Regions from separate parts of the Micromonospora sp. WMMD558 genome, predicted to be linked through region 1. Evidence: riboswitches for the same ligand, from Rfam matches in the RefSeq annotation. Region 1 holds a riboswitch; the other holds the start of a gene.
The links. Region 1 has a riboswitch for cyclic di-AMP ahead of ACN26Y_RS27085 (C39 family peptidase). Riboswitches for the same ligand answer to the same signal wherever they lie in the genome.
Positions count from the first base shown of each region.

Region 1 (7,269 bases):
CACCGACCCGGTCCACCCCCGCGCCGCGCTGGAGAACCTGCTGCTGGTACAGGCGTGGGACCCGACCCCCGGCATCTTCTACAGCGTCAACACGGTCAGCTGGTCGCTCTCCTGCGAGCTGTTCTTCTACGCCTGCCTGCCGTTCGCCCTGCCGCTCATCCACCGCATGCCGGCGGGCGCCCTGTGGGCCGTGGTCGTCGCCGTGCCGCTGCTCATCCTCGCGCTCTGGCCGGCCCAGGCCCTCGTGCCGGAGGAGAGCCGCTGGTGGTTCACGCAGGTCTTCCCGGTGGTGCGCTCGCTGGAGTTCTGGCTCGGCGTGGCCGCCGCGGAACTGCTGCGCCGGGGCCGGTGGCGCGGCCCACGCCTGGGTGTGGCCAGCGTGGTCTTCGTGGTGACCTGGGTGGTGGCGAGCGCGTGGATCCGGGCCGAGCTGTGGGCGGCGCTGCTGTCGATCGCGTACGTCCTGGTCATCACGGCCGCCGCCGACGCGGACGTCCGGGGCCGGCGGACCCTGTGGGCCAGCCGCCCGATGGTCTGGCTCGGGGAGGTCTCGTTCGCCTTCTACCTGGTGCACGTCCTGGTCATGGTGAGCGTGCTCCGGCTCACCGGCCATCACGGCGTCGGGGTTCCCGGCTGGCGGGGGCCGGCCGCGGTGGTGGGCTTCCTGCTGGTCAACCTGGTGCTCGCGGCGCTGCTGCACCGCTACGTGGAGACGCCGATGATGCGGCGGCTCGGCCCACCCCGCCGGCCACGCCCGGCCGCGCCGGACGCCGGCGGCCGGGCGTACGCGGCGGCCGGGCCGGCGGGCCCGGGCGCCGTGCCGTCACCGCGGGTCGCCGAAGCGGACCACCCGAGGGAGTACGCGGGCGACCGCCGCTGACCGTGTCCACGCTGGCCGGTCCGGCGCGTCCCGGCGACGCGACACGCTCGTGACGGGTGCGGTCGGCCGACCGCGACGGTAGCGTGGCATCGTGCTTCCGGTCGCGCTCACCTGTCCGTTGTGGTGGGTCGCGCGCTGGGCCTCCCGGCTGCTCGCCGGTCTCGCGCTGACCGCCGGCCTCAGCGTCGGCGTCGCCGCTCCCGCCCACCCGGTCGGGACGGCCGAGGTGAGGGTGGCGTCGGCGGCCGGTGACTGCGTCGCGTTGCCCGCCCCGGGGGCGACGACCGGCAGCGCGCCGGTGGCGCTCGACGCACCGGCGGCCGGGACCGCGCCGCAAGCCGCGCCGGCCTGGTCGGGGGCGGACGCCGCGCCGCCTGCCGCAGCCGTGCCCGGCGACGTCGAGCGGGTGACGCCGGTGACCACCGGCGAGTGCGGCTCCCTGGCCGGCCGGTTCCCCGCCGGTTCCGGCTCGCGGGCTCCGCCGCGCAACTGATCGACTCCCGGGCCGCGGCCCGCCGCGTGACGCTGGTGGCGCCCGCCTGAGCGGCCCCGTCCGTCGCCGTGTCTCTGCACCTGCCGCCGCCGGTGGTCCGCGCCCAGTTCGGGGCGGACCGGCGTGTGTTGTCCCGTCGCGATCCGTTCCCCGTGAGGTTGCCGACATGAACACCGTCCTCCACGAGTTCCTCATCGACGTGCCCCGGGCGACCGCCATCTGGTCCGCGTTGCTCGTCCTCGCCCTGACCGCGCTCACCGTCGTCGCCGCGCGGCCCGAGCGGGACCAGCCGGCCGAGCCGCCGCCCGTCGACGAGACGGTCGACCTGCGCCGGTACGCCGAGGAGGTGGCGGTGGCGGCTGCCGGCGCGGCCCAGACCGCGCGTCGCCGGCGGGACGCCTGGCGCACGGCGCAGGAGGAGGCCGACCGTGCCTGGCAGGCGTACGACGAAGCCGAGAACGCCGCCCGCCGGCTCACCGCCGCCGCCGCGCTGCCCACCCCGCGCACGTCGCGTACGCCGGCCGAGTACGCGGCGCGGGAGCGGTGGTTGCACCGGGCCGCGGTGGCCGCCCACTGGCGGGGTGACCTGTCCGCCCGGCAGCTCGGCGACGTGTTCGGGCACCGGGACGGCTGGGACGCCCGGCTGCACCCGGTCGACCAGGAGATCGTCTTGACGCGGGCCGTACGCGACGGCAAGCTGGCCGCCTACCGGGCGGCGGCCGCCGCCGAGCGGGCTGCCTGGCGCGACGCGGAGGTGGCCGCCGAGGCGGCCCGTGCGCTCGCCGCCGAGGCGTACGCGGCGGCGGAGAGCCTGCGTCCGGCACTGCGGACGAAGCCTCGGACGGCGTTGACCGGACGGCCGGTCGCCGCCGCACGCTGGCGTCCCGCACGGGTCGGCTGACTTAATTCCGTGAGCCCGGTCACACCGACGTCGAACCGGTCAACATTCGCAGTCCGGTCGATTGTCTCCGCCGCTGCCGGGGTAATGTCCGCCGCTTGTCCCGTTGCCGCCCGGCCGCGTCGTAAGCACCTCGCGTCCCATTGAGTCGCGTCAGTGCGAAACTGCCCGCAAAATTGCTGCCATGATCGAGGTTTACGCAGCTCAGAGCGGGTTGGCAGGCTGGTTGACCGGCCAGTAGTGTCGGCGCGTCCGGTGCGGTAACCGATCGCAAGAGGCGACGCCGCGCCGACCCGCTCAATCGCCGCATGGCGAACCGGGGACCCAATCTGCACCTGGGGTGAATCCGCGATTGTCGCGGTAGGGCGTACTTCCCGCCCGAATCCGTCAGCTAACCCGGTAGGCGGCATCGGAAGGAGTCCCATCCTCGTGCAGTTCGAACCCAACCGTCGGTTCCATCGCCGCCTCCACGGCATCGCGGTGCCCGCGCCCGTCCGGCTCGCCGCCGGGCGCTGACCCACCGCCCTGCCCGGTCCCGCCGGGCTCGTCCCCTCGTGGCCACCTGCCGCCGGACCCGGTCCGGACGGCCGGCCCGCCGCTGCCCGCGGCCGGCCCGGTGCGCCGCCAGCCCCGACAGTCCGTGGAGGAAACCGTGAAGCACCACCTCAAGCGTCAGCTCCGTCGTCTCGCCACCGAGCGTCCGTACCAGGTGGCCGCCGCGTCCGCCGCCGTCCTCGTGCTGGCGACCGGCACCGGTGCCCTGGTCGCCGGCCCCGGCGACGCACCCGCGTCGGCGCAGACCCCGGCCGCCGTGGCCGAGCTGCGTGGCAACACCGCCGCCTCGCGCGGCGAGGCCCGTTCCGTGGCCGTCCCCCCGTCCAGCGCCGCCCCGTCCAGCGCCGCCCCGTCGAGCGCCGCCCCGTCCAGCTCACCGGCCGCGAAGGCCGCCCCCGACCCGGACCTCACCAAGAAGCCCAAGCCCCCGAAGTCCAAGCTTCTGAAGTACGACTACCAGGCTCAGATCAACTTCTACTACTGCGGCCCGGCCGCGGTCCGGAACGCCCTCAGCGCCACCGGCATCGAGCGGTCGCAGGACCACCTCGCCGGTCCGCTGGGCACCGACCAGTTCGGCACCGACTCGGCCGAGGACACCACCCGGGTGCTCAACGCCATGGTGAAGGGTGACCCGTACCGGACCCGCATGATCCCGGGCCGTGCCGCCACCCCGGCGCAGATGGACCGGCTCCAGGCCGACGTCGTCGACGCCATCACCGACGGGCGGGGCGTCGTCGTGAACATCGCCGGCTCCGCCACCGACACCAACGGCGGCTGGCACTCGTTCCCGGGCGGCCACTACATCGCCGTGACCGGGTACGACGACGAGGGCCGCCTGGTGCGGATCGCCGACTCGGCCAACCCCGCGACCGGGTCGTACTGGATGACCACGATCGCTCTGGCGAACTGGGCCGCGACCCGCGGCTACTCCGCCTGACCGACCCGCTCGCACGACGGGCGCCGGACCCATGGGGTCCGGCGCCCGTCGCGCGTTCCGGCTGCCGGCTGCCGGCGGCCCGAGAAGGGCTCACCGCTGCAGCCTCCGCTGCAAGATCCGCGCAACTTCACCGAAGATGCTGCCTCGGTTACGCCCGAGACGGCATCTTCCCCGAAGTTGCGCGGATCTTGTGCTGTCGGCCCGCCGGCGCGTGTCCCTTTTGCAGCACCGGATGTCGCTGGCCGTTGTCGGCGTCCGCGTCACCCTTGTGCGGCCGCACGTCGGACGCACCACGGCGGACTCCCGTCACTTTTTCGACGGCTGTCGAGCTGCCCGCGTAGCTGGGGCAGGGCGATCGCCCCGAGATCGGCCGGTCGTGGACGGGCCGGACCCGGCCGACCGGACCCGGTCGCATGGATGGGCAGCTGGACAGCTCGGCGCGTGCGACAGCGAAGCGAAGCGCCCGCCCCCGGTACCGGGAGCGGGCGGCTTGTGTGTGTCTGCGGTTGGTCAGCCGCGCTCGGCGACCTGCGTGACGAAGGCCCGCCAGGCGGCGGGGGAGAAGGTCAGCGCCGGACCGGCCGGGTCCTTGGAATCCCGGACGCCCACCACACCGGAAAGGTTGTCGGCGACCTCGACACAGGTGCCGCCGTTGGTGGACGAGCGGGAGGACTTCCGCCAGTGAGCGCCTGTCAGCTTGTCCATGTCTTTGCCGCTTCCTTGAGGATGTCGAGTGACTGCCCGAGCGGGAGAGCTTCGCCCCGAACCGCGTCCCACGACAAACCCAGACGAGTAACCGGGTCTGGCAGTCCTTCGGTCTGCGATTTTAGTTGGTGGTCCACGCACCCGGCGCGCGAGCCGTCGGGCAGGTCAGCCAGGATGAACGCCCCAGCAAGTCCTGAGTAGATGCCAGCGGACAACGGTACGACGTGCAACTGAATATGCGGCTGTTCAGCGCACGTAAGCAGGTGTTCGAGTTGCTCGGCCATCACGTCACGGCCGCCGCACGCCCGCCGGACGACCATCTCATCCATCACGACGAAGAGCTGCGGACTCGGGTCGCGGGCGAGGACCGCTTGCCGCTCCATCCGCGCCGCGACGCGCTGGTCGAGCCCTGAGACCGGTACGCGCGCTGCCCGGAACGTCGCGCGAGCGTATCCCTCGGTCTGTAGGAGCCCTGGCACGAAGGCGTGTTCGTACCAGCGCAGCGCCGTCGCTTCCCGCTCGATCTGTATCCACTCGCGTAGCCAGACCGGTGCGGCCTCACCCTTGACCAGCTCATCCCAGAGCGTCGCGAAGTGCCCGCCGGTGTTCAGCGCCTGGTCGACAGCGGTCAAGTAGGGCAGCGTCGGCGGTTTGGTCCCGGTCTCGATCGCGCTGACCTGAGAGTCCGAGCAGAAGACCAGCTCGCCGAGTTGCGCTTGAGTCAGCCCGGCGGCCGTGCGGCGTCGCCTCAGCTCACGGAGCAGGTACTCAGACGGCGAAATTCCCACGGCTTCCATACCCTTCCACGACTCTCCACATCGCTCCGCGCCGGTCCGGATTCGGCCGCTCCGTTCCGTGGTCGGGTGATGACTGTTTCGAGCGTAGGGGGTCACCGTCCAGGGTGGAAGGAGATGCGGCGCGAGCCGGTAGAGGACCCGAACTCGCCGGTGGCGCTGTTGGGGCCGCCCCCTTTAGGCAAGCGACCGGGGCGGCCCCCTTCCAATCCGTGAAGGAGGTTCCGCCGTGCGTCTCCGCTTCTGGCGCTGCAAGCCCACCGTGCCGTCGCTTCCCCGGCGAATCCGGGGCGCGAACCTGCCGGCCGCCCTGTTCGCACCCACCCGGCCGATCCCGACCGTTCAGCCGGGCCGCGCCGGGAGCCTGACCCGGGCGCAGGAGTACCGGGCGAACGGGGGCCGCTGGTGACGATCGCCGTCGGCCGCACGATCCGGGTTCCCGAGGACGCCTACACGTTCGGCACCGGAACCCTGACCCTGTCCATCACCGAGGTGATCAGCAGCGCGGTCGTCGACGGCGCGGTCTGGGTCCAGTTGAAAGGCCGCGAGGTCCGCCCGGACCGGTCGGTCGCTCCCCGCGAGCGGTACGCGGCGGTCCGGGTCGACGCCGTGACGGAGGTGGAGCCGGTGAGGGTCCGGTGACCCGACGCCGAGTCGAACACGTCCCGTCCCGGCCCACGTGGCGCTGCCGGGCGTGCGGGATCGCGTGGCCGTGCTCTCCCGCGAAGCTCCGCCTGCTCGGGGAGTACCGCGACGACCGGACGGCCCTGCTGGTCTACCTGGCGATGCTCCAGACCGAGGCCGCCGAACAACTCGCCGAATTGGACAGCACTCCACCGGCCAACCTGACCGAGCGCTTCATCGCCTGGGCCCGCGCCCGGTAGCCCTCCCGGCATCCCCGCCCGTGGTCTCTTGCGGTAACCGGGGAACTGTTGGAGAGTGACCAGGTGGTAACCAGGAGGGAGATCAGCGAGCTGCCCCCGGAGGCCGACCTGGCCCGGGCCGACTCGCTGGCGCGCGAGATCTTCTCGGACGTCGCGAACAAGTGGGCGTTCCTGATCATCGAGTTCCTCGGGCAGCGCACCATGCGCTTCAGCGAGCTGCGCGACGAGGTCGGCGGGATCAGCCACAAGATGCTCACCCAGAACCTGCGCATGCTGGAGCGCAACGGCCTGGTCGAGCGGACCGTGCACCCCACCGTCCCGCCCCGCGTCGAGTACAACCTCACCGAGGCCGGCGAGGCCCTGCGCGGGGTCGTGGACGGCATGTGCGGCTGGACCCAGCGCTACCTGGGCCACATCGAGGCGTCCCGCAGCCGCTTCGGAGCTGCCCAGGGCGGGCCCTAGTCGAGGACGGCGGTCGCCTCGACCTCGACCAGGTGCTCGGGCACGTCCAGCGCCACGATGCCGAACAGCGACGCCGGCGCGGCCGGCGTCACCCCCAGCTTCGCCGCCGCCCGGGCGATCCCGTCCAGCAGTACGGGCATCCTCTCCGGCTTCCAGTCGACGACGTGGACGGTCAGCTTCACCACGTCGTCGAACGACGCCCCGACCCCGGCGAGCGCCGTCGCGACGTTGAGGTAGCACTGCTCGACCTGCGCGGCGAGATCCCCCTCGCCGACCGTCTTCCCGTCCGCGCCCCAGGCAACCTGCCCGGCGACGTGGACGATCTTCGACCCGGTCGCCACCGACACCTGCCGGTACACGTCGATCTCCGGCAGCCCGCTCGGGTTCACCAGTGTCACAGCCATGACGAGGTCCTCCTCCTACGCTCTCCAGTGGTTACTTAATAACCGTAGGAGACTGCCGCTGGCCTGGGAAGAAGGCACTTTTCCGAGACCCAGGCACCTTTGGGTGACCGTACCGGCGCGCGTCCATTCGATCAGGAATCGAGAAGCACCCGGGGTTTCGGCAGGCCTAGCCTTCCCTCAGACGGCCGGGCAGCACGCCGGGCCGCAAGCGTCGAAAGGCAGCCAGGGAATGACCGCGAAGAGTGCCAAGACCGAGT
Region 1 covers NZ_CP186061.1:5,685,873-5,693,141, reverse strand. The annotation lists gene ACN26Y_RS27100 (acyltransferase family protein) at 1-880, shown strand, start outside; gene ACN26Y_RS27095 (hypothetical protein) at 972-1,373, shown strand; gene ACN26Y_RS27090 (hypothetical protein) at 1,540-2,274, shown strand; cyclic di-AMP (ydaO/yuaA leader) riboswitch at 2,556-2,692, shown strand; gene ACN26Y_RS27085 (C39 family peptidase) at 2,912-3,763, shown strand; gene ACN26Y_RS27080 (DUF397 domain-containing protein) at 4,274-4,468, opposite strand; gene ACN26Y_RS27075 (helix-turn-helix domain-containing protein) at 4,456-5,265, opposite strand; gene ACN26Y_RS27070 (hypothetical protein) at 5,492-5,671, shown strand; gene ACN26Y_RS27065 (hypothetical protein) at 5,668-5,904, shown strand; gene ACN26Y_RS27060 (flavin reductase) at 5,901-6,146, shown strand; gene ACN26Y_RS27055 (winged helix-turn-helix transcriptional regulator) at 6,210-6,608, shown strand; gene ACN26Y_RS27050 (RidA family protein) at 6,605-7,012, opposite strand; gene ACN26Y_RS27045 (iron chaperone) at 7,242-7,269, shown strand, end outside.

Region 2 (7,269 bases), 2.6 Mb from region 1:
CCCGGGACGGGATGCCGCAAACCGGGGGTCAGCGCAGGGTGACCACCGCCGCCGTCACACCGCGCGCGAAGTCGTCGTCGTCGTCATCGTCGTCGTCCCCGCCGCCGCCGAAGCCGCAGGCCAGCATGAGGGCGAGCAGCGCGCCGACCCCGGCCAGCGCGGCAAGTCTCCGGATCATCGATCGTCCTCTCCGTCGCGGTACCGTCCTGCCCGCCGATGCTAGGCACACGAAACAACCCGGCCGAGTCGTCCACGCGCAACTTCCCGGAAGTAGTGGCATCACCGGCCCTCGGAGGGGACAGCGTCCCGGATGTTGTCCGGATCTTGGCGGGCGACACGCGGCCCTCTGACGCCCGGCGGGCGCCGTCGCAGGGTGGCGGACCGCAGGTCACGGGTGGTGGGCGCCGGGTGGCGGGCACGCCCGGGAGGTCGGGTTGCGGCCGGAGTGGCCGAAGCCCGCTACCCTGGTTCGGCGGCCGTCAGCGACGGTTGATTGTTGGGAAACAGAAGGTGAAATGTCCGGATATAGGCGGCTTGGTGCCCCGGACCACAAGAATTGCTCATCCCGAGGGGTGGCGACCGAGGGCGTCGGAGGAATACTCTCGGTCGCGGCCCGCGTACTGATGAGGCGCCCGTCGGACGGGCGAGTGGAGGTGCTCGCGTGAGCCTGTCGATCGTGAAGTCGGTGCAGTCCGGGGGTGTCGTCGAGATCGCGCCGCGCGGCGAGATCGACGTCGACACCGCGTACGAGGTGCGCGAGGCGATCGCCGAGGTGCTGGCCAAGGGGCGTCCCGCCCGCATCGAGCTGAACATGCGGCTGGTGACCTTCATCGACTCGGTCGGTATCAGCGCGATGGTCGCCGGCTTCCAGACCGCCGAGGTGAGCGGCGTCAAGCTCGTGGTCACCGAGCCGAGCCGGTTCGTGCACCGGCAGCTCTGGGTGACCGGCCTGCTCGGGCTCTTCGGCGCCCCCGAGCCCTACTACGCGGGCACCCCGGCCCCGGAGGTCCTCCCCGGCGCCTGAGCGAGTGTCCGTCCGGTGTCCGTCCGGGCCGAGCCCGCCGCGCGGAAGCGAGGGCCGTTCAGGCCGGGCCGAGCCCGCCGCGGAAGCGAGGATCGAGCCCGCCGCGGAAGCGAGGATCGAGCCCGCTGCGGAAGCGAGGGCCGAGCCCGGTGAGGAAACGAGGGCCGGTCAGTCCGGGTCGAGCCCGGTGAGGTCGATGTCGTGCACCTCGGTGACCGCCCGGACCGCCGTCACCGACGCGTACCCCTCGGCGAGCAGCGCCACGTCGGTGCCGGTCTGCGCCGCCTCGCCCGGCTCCTCCAGCGCCGTCCGTACGAAGCCGTGCCCCGCTTCGGCCACCGTCATCTGCACCTGACCGAAACTGGCCAGCCGGCCCCGGCGTACGCCCCGCAGCCGGGCGAGCGGCACGTCCGGGGCGTTCACGTTGAGTACGCTCTCCACCGGCCCGGCCGTCAGCCGGGGCAGCAGGTCCAGGGCCACGTGCGCGGCCGTCGACCAGTGCCGCTCGGCGTCCCGGACCCGGGCGGCCGCCGCCACCGCCGCGCCGCCGCTGACGGCGGTGGCCTCGCCGGCGGAGAGCACGTCCAGGGACACGGCCATCGCCCGGCAGCCGTTGGCGGCGGCGGTGAACGCGGCACCCACCGTGCCGGAGTGCAGCACGGCGCGGCCGGCGTTGGCGCCCCGGTTCACGCCGGAGAGCACGACCGACGGCGGCGGCCCGAACGCCCCGTGCACCGCGATCAGCGCGATGAAGCCGGGCGAGCCACCCACCCCGTACGCCGGCACCCCGTCCAGCCCGGGCAGCGGATGCACATCGACCACCACGTGACCGTCCCGCTCCACGGCGGTCATCGCCGCGCTCGTGCCGCTCGCCTCCTCGCGGGGCGCGGCGACCACGACGTCCAGGCCCCGGTCGACCGCGGCCCGGGCCAGTGCCGCGATGCCGGGTGCGGCGATCCCGTCGTCGTTGGTGATGAGCACCCGCACGGTCATCGCTCGGCCGCCCGGTCCGCCAGCTCGTCCGGGGTCGTACGCTCCTGCTGGCGGCTGCCCGCCGGCACCAGCCGGACCCGCTCCACCAGCCCCCGGATCGAGTCGAGCCGGCCGGTGCCGAGCCCGTGCCGGGTCACGTTCAGCGCCCCCGCCGCGGCCCCGGTGCGGACCGCCGTCCGGATGTCGCCACCCCGGGCCACCACGGCGGCCACCCCGGCGGTCATCGAGTCGCCCGCCCCGCGCGGGTCGGCGGCCTGGAGGCGGGGCATCTCCACCTCGAACACCTCGCCGTCGACCAGGGCGAGTGCCGGCTCGGCGGCGCGGCTCACCACCACGTTCTCCGCGCCGCCCGCGTGCAGGTCGTACATCGCCCGCGCGAGCTGGTCCTCGTCGTCGCCGGCGGCCCGGCCGTCGGCGATCAGCTCCTCGTGGCTCACCTTGAGGAAGAAGACGCCGCTGTCCAGCACGGCGGCCAGGTGCTCGCCGGCCAGGTCGACGACCACCTTGCCGCCGTTGGCCCGCAGGTCGGCCGTGAAGCGCCGGTAGAGCTCGGCTGGGACGAGGTGCGGTTGGTGAGGTCCGCTCAGGACGCTGACCGGCGCGCGCAGCCCCTCGCCGAGGGCCAGGTTGTACAGCTCGTCCAGCTCGTGCCGGCCGAGCGCCTCACCCGGTACGTCCACGACCTCCCGGCGGGCGCCCTCGCGGCGGTCGTGCACGTACCCGCCGTTCCCGCCGGAGTCGCGGACCACCGTCTTGAGGTCGACCCCCTCGCTGACCAGCAGCGGCTCCAGCACCTGGCCGACCTCACCGCCGAGCGCCGTGCAGAGCACCACGTCGACCCCGAGCGAAATGATCATGCGCGCCTGCCAGACACCCTGGCCACCCGGGTGCAGGTGCAGCTCGGGGGCCTCGCTCGGTTGGTCGACCGTGACCGTGAGCCGCGGCGTCGGCGCGAAGACCATCACGTGCTCGTTCACCGGCATCGCCTCCCACCCGGGTCGTCGTCCACCACGGACCGTCGTACCCCATCAGCCGACCGTAGTCGGGCGGGTGGGTGAATTCCGGGTGTCCCCAAGGTGTCGGGTCGGACGTTGCCAGCACCCGTGCGGGTGGGCGACGATCTGGCGAGGCGACGACGGTGGGGAGACGGCGTGCTCAGGCGAGGATCCTTCAGCTACACCGTCCAGGCTCGCTGTTCACCGGCGGTCGCCGCCGAGGTGCTCGCCGACCCGGTCCGGCAGGTGGACCTGCACCCGTTGATCGTGCGGGTCCGGCGGCTCCGGCCGCGTTCCGGCGCCCACGCCAGCTACGCGATCACCGACCGGCTCGCGGTCGGGCCGGTGCGCCTGCCGGTCACCTACCGGGCCGACGTGCTGGTCGCCACCGCCGACGAGGTGGTGACCGTCGCCCGGCAGTGGCCGGCGACGACCGTCCGTAACCGCACCCGGCTGGAGGCCGAGCCGGACGGTGTCCGCATCGACGTGGAGATCACCCTCGCCGCGCCGGCGCCACTGTTCGGGTACGCCTTCGCGCAGGCCCGGTCGGCCCACCTCGGCCTCGCCAGCCGGCTCGGGGCGATGCTGGACGCCGGTCCGCCGGCCGCCTGAACGACGGCGGCCCGGGCCCTCCGTTGTCGGGAGGGCACCGGGCCGAGCGGCGTCAGTACACGGACAGGTGCACGTGGTTGGTGTGGTCGCTGGACGGGTCGCCGCCCGCCCCGCTGTACGACCTCCACCCGCTGCTGGGCAGCCAGATCTGCCGGTACCAGATCACGTAGAGCACGGCGAGTCGGTCGGCGTTCTTGACGAAGAACGCCGACAGGTTGTTGCCGTACGTCCGGTCGCCGCCGGTGGCGTCGCCGCCGAAGCCGTTCTGCTGGGCGGCGAAGTCGCAGGCCCGGCCCTTCGGGTGCTCACCCGACCCGCCGGAGCGGTAGCAGGAGACGTAGCGGGTGAACCCGGCCGCCTTGGCCTGGTTGAGCGCGTGGAGCGTGCGCGGGGTGATGCAGCCGTTCGCGGGCGTCGGGTCGTTGACGCTGCACGACTCCGACGGCCAGGAGCCGTCCGAGTTACGCGGGGCGGGTGCGGCCGTCCGGGACGCGCTCCGGCTGGCGGCGGGTGCCTCGGCCCGGGAGTTCGCGACGGTCAGCGCCTTCTCGGCCTGCTGCTTGCGCTTGGCCATCACCGCCTGCTGCTTGCGCTGCTCGGTGATCTCCACCTCCACCGCGAGCTTGGCCTTGCTGACCTGCTCACGGGTCTCCAGCAGCTCGCGCAGGGCCTGGTCCTCGTTGGCGGCCACCGCGTCGAGCGCGGCGGCCCGGTCCATGAAGCCCTCCGGCGAGGTGCTGTTGAGCAGCGCCGACGCGGTGCCGAGCCGCCCCGTGCGGTAGGCGAGGCCGGCGATCTGGCCGACCCGGGAGGTCCGCTCGGTGAGCTGGGTCTCGGTGGTCTTGAGCTGCTCGGCGAGCTGCTGCTGGCGCTTGACCGAGGTGTCCAGGGCCCGCTTCGCGTCCAGGAAGCCCTTGCTGGCCGCCTCGAGCTGGGCGCGCAGGGCGGGGGTGCCGCCTTCCGGGTCGCCGGGTGCGGCGGCCTGGCGGGCCGGGGGAGCGGCCGCCGCGGGGGCGACCGGCGTGGCGGCGAGACCGAGGGTGAGCGCCGCGCTGAGCAGGGCCGCCACGCGGGCGGCGCGTCGTCGTACGGGTGCCACTTCTGGCATCTGTCCACATGTCCTTCCGTCAGCCGCCGACCGGGTTAGCTGACGGGTTCGGGACGGAAGATCCCTACCGCTCGACGCGGATGCACCCCCGGTACCTGGTTCCCCGGCTCGCCCTGCGGGCGATTAGGCGGCGGCCACCGCCGGCACCGGTGCGTGCCGCCTGGCGGAGGCCGGAACAGAGCCTACCGGGACGGTTGGGGCAGGTGCAGCGGATGTGACTGACGGTGTCCGTGTGGTCACCGCCTAATCCGACATCAATGGACAATAGCCGCTCAGATCACGGATGTGTCCGTTACCACTCAACCGCCCCGCAGCTCCCAGGGGCCGCACCGGGCTCGATCTGCAACGTCGCGTGCTCGATGCGGAACTCGTCCCGCAGGGCCGTCCGCGCGGCGGCGAGGACCGTGCCGACCTCGGCACCGGGTGCCAGGGTGAGGTGCGCGGACGCCACCTCCATCCCGGAGGTGAGGGTCCAGACGTGCAGGTCGTGCACCTCGGTGACGCCCGGGACGGCGACCAGCCGGTCGTGCACGGCGGTGACCTGGAGGTGCTCCGGGGCGGCCTGGACGAGGATGCGCAGCGCCGCCCGCCCGAGCCGCCAGGTGCGCGGCAGGATGAACGCGCCGATGGCGACCGCGACCAGCGGGTCGGCCCACCACCAGTCGGTGGCGGCGATCAGCAGGGCGGCGCCGATGACGCCGAGCGAACCGAGCAGGTCGCCCAGCACCTCGAGGTAGGCGCCCTCCACGTTGATGCTCTCCCGGGCGCCGGACCGCAGCAGGGCGAAGGCGCCCACGTTGGCGAGCAGGCCGAGGACGGCCACCGCGAGCATCGGACCGGTCTGCACCTCCGGCGGGTCGCCGAAGCGCCGGACGGCTTCGACCAGCACGAAGATCGCGACACCGGAGAGCAGCACGGCGTTGGCGAGCGCGGCCAGCACCTCCAGCCGGTAGAGGCCGAAGGTGCGCTGCGGGTCGCCGGTGGTCCGGCGCGTGGCGGTGAGCGCGGCCAGGGCCATGCCGATGCCGAGCACGTCCGTGAACATGTGTCCGGCGTCGCTGAGCAGGGCCAGCGAGCCGGTGCGGAACGCGGCCACGGCCTCCACCACCATCAGGGTGGCGAGCAGGGCGAAGGCCGCCCAGAGGCGTCCGCGGTGCCGTTGCGCCGCGTTTGCGACCGACCCGTGGTGGTGGTCATGACCTGCGCCCACGCGGACACCTTCCGTCACCCGTCCGGACCCGCGTCCAATCTATGCTCACATCGCTATGTATGCAACTGAGATCGGCCACCCGATCCTCAGCCGGTCGGGTCGACCGTCGTGAGCCGCTGCGTGGCCCGGGACAGCGCCACGTACAGGGTCCGTACGCCCGACGCCGCGTCGGCCCGGATCTCGCTCGGAGCGACCAGCACCACCCCGTCGTACTCCATGCCCTTCGCCTCCAGGCTCGTCACCACCTGCAGGCGCGGCGCGCCCAGCCCGCCCAGCCACCCGGCGACCTCGTCGCGGCGCGGCACCGGCGTGATCACCCCGACCGTCCCCGCGACCTCGGCGAGCAGCGCACTGGCCGCCTCCACCACCGACGTCTCCAGCTCGGCCGGCGGCACGACCAGCTCCACCGGGTCGACGCCGGTCGACCGTACGGCGGTGGGCAGCGGCAGGTCGGGGTCGAGCCGCCGGATCTCCGCCGCCGCCACGGCGAAGATCTCGGCCGAGTTGCGGTAGTTGGTGGTGAGCGTGAAGTGCTGCCGGCGGCGGCGGCCGAGGGCCTGGTCGCGGGCCCGCACCAGCTCGTCCGGGTCGCCGGTCCACGCCGTCTGCGCCGGGTCGCCCACCACCGTCCACGACGCGAGTCGCCCGCGCCGACCGATCATGCGCCACTGCATCGGCGAGACGTCCTGCGACTCGTCAACCACGACGTGGGCGTACTCGCGGTAGTCCTCCGGGCGCTGGCGGGCCGCCTCCCGGGCGGCGCGCTGCCGCTCCGTGAACGTGCTCAGCTCGCGTACCCCGCCCGCCAGCTGGAACGGGTCCCGCTTCGGCCGGGCCGGCTTCATCGGCTTGCCGAGCAGGGCGTCCAGCTCGTCCAGCAGCGCGACGTCGGCGATGGTCAGCCCCTGGTGGTCCAACGTCCGGTACGCGTCGGTGAGCAGCCGGATCTCCCGGCCGGAGAGCACCCCGCCCGCGTACCGGCGCAGCCGGTCCGGGCGGGCCAGCCACCCGAGCACGTGGCGCGGATGCAGGCGGGGCCACCACGCCTTGAGGAACTCGCGGAACTCCGGCCGCTCGGCGATCTCGTCCTCGAACGCGCGCTGCTCCGGCAGGCGCGGGACGCCCAGCCGCCGGGCCTGCGCCCAGAGCGCGGCGAAGACGCCGTCGAAGCCGGCCCGGCGGACCTCGTTACGCCGCGCGCCGCGCGGCAACGCCCGGTCCCGGATCGCGTCCAGCTCGCGTCGGTCGATCCGCAGCAGCTCACCCCGGTAGAGCAGGCGCAGCTCGCCGGGACCGCCCGGCACCGCGTCACGTGCGGCCCGCTCCA
Region 2 covers NZ_CP186061.1:3,065,911-3,073,179, forward strand. The annotation lists gene ACN26Y_RS14960 (hypothetical protein) at 29-178, opposite strand; gene ACN26Y_RS14965 (STAS domain-containing protein) at 662-1,024, shown strand; gene surE (5'/3'-nucleotidase SurE) at 1,193-2,017, opposite strand; gene ACN26Y_RS14975 (1-phosphofructokinase family hexose kinase) at 2,014-3,000, opposite strand; gene ACN26Y_RS14980 (SRPBCC family protein) at 3,169-3,624, shown strand; gene ACN26Y_RS14985 (coiled-coil domain-containing protein) at 3,677-4,723, opposite strand; cyclic di-AMP (ydaO/yuaA leader) riboswitch at 4,741-4,872, opposite strand; gene ACN26Y_RS14990 (cation diffusion facilitator family transporter) at 5,025-5,942, opposite strand; gene ACN26Y_RS14995 (HelD family protein) at 6,029-7,269, opposite strand, start outside.
Region 2: linked by a shared signal. The riboswitch ahead of ACN26Y_RS14985 (coiled-coil domain-containing protein) and the one ahead of ACN26Y_RS27085 (C39 family peptidase) in region 1 are both predicted to bind cyclic di-AMP.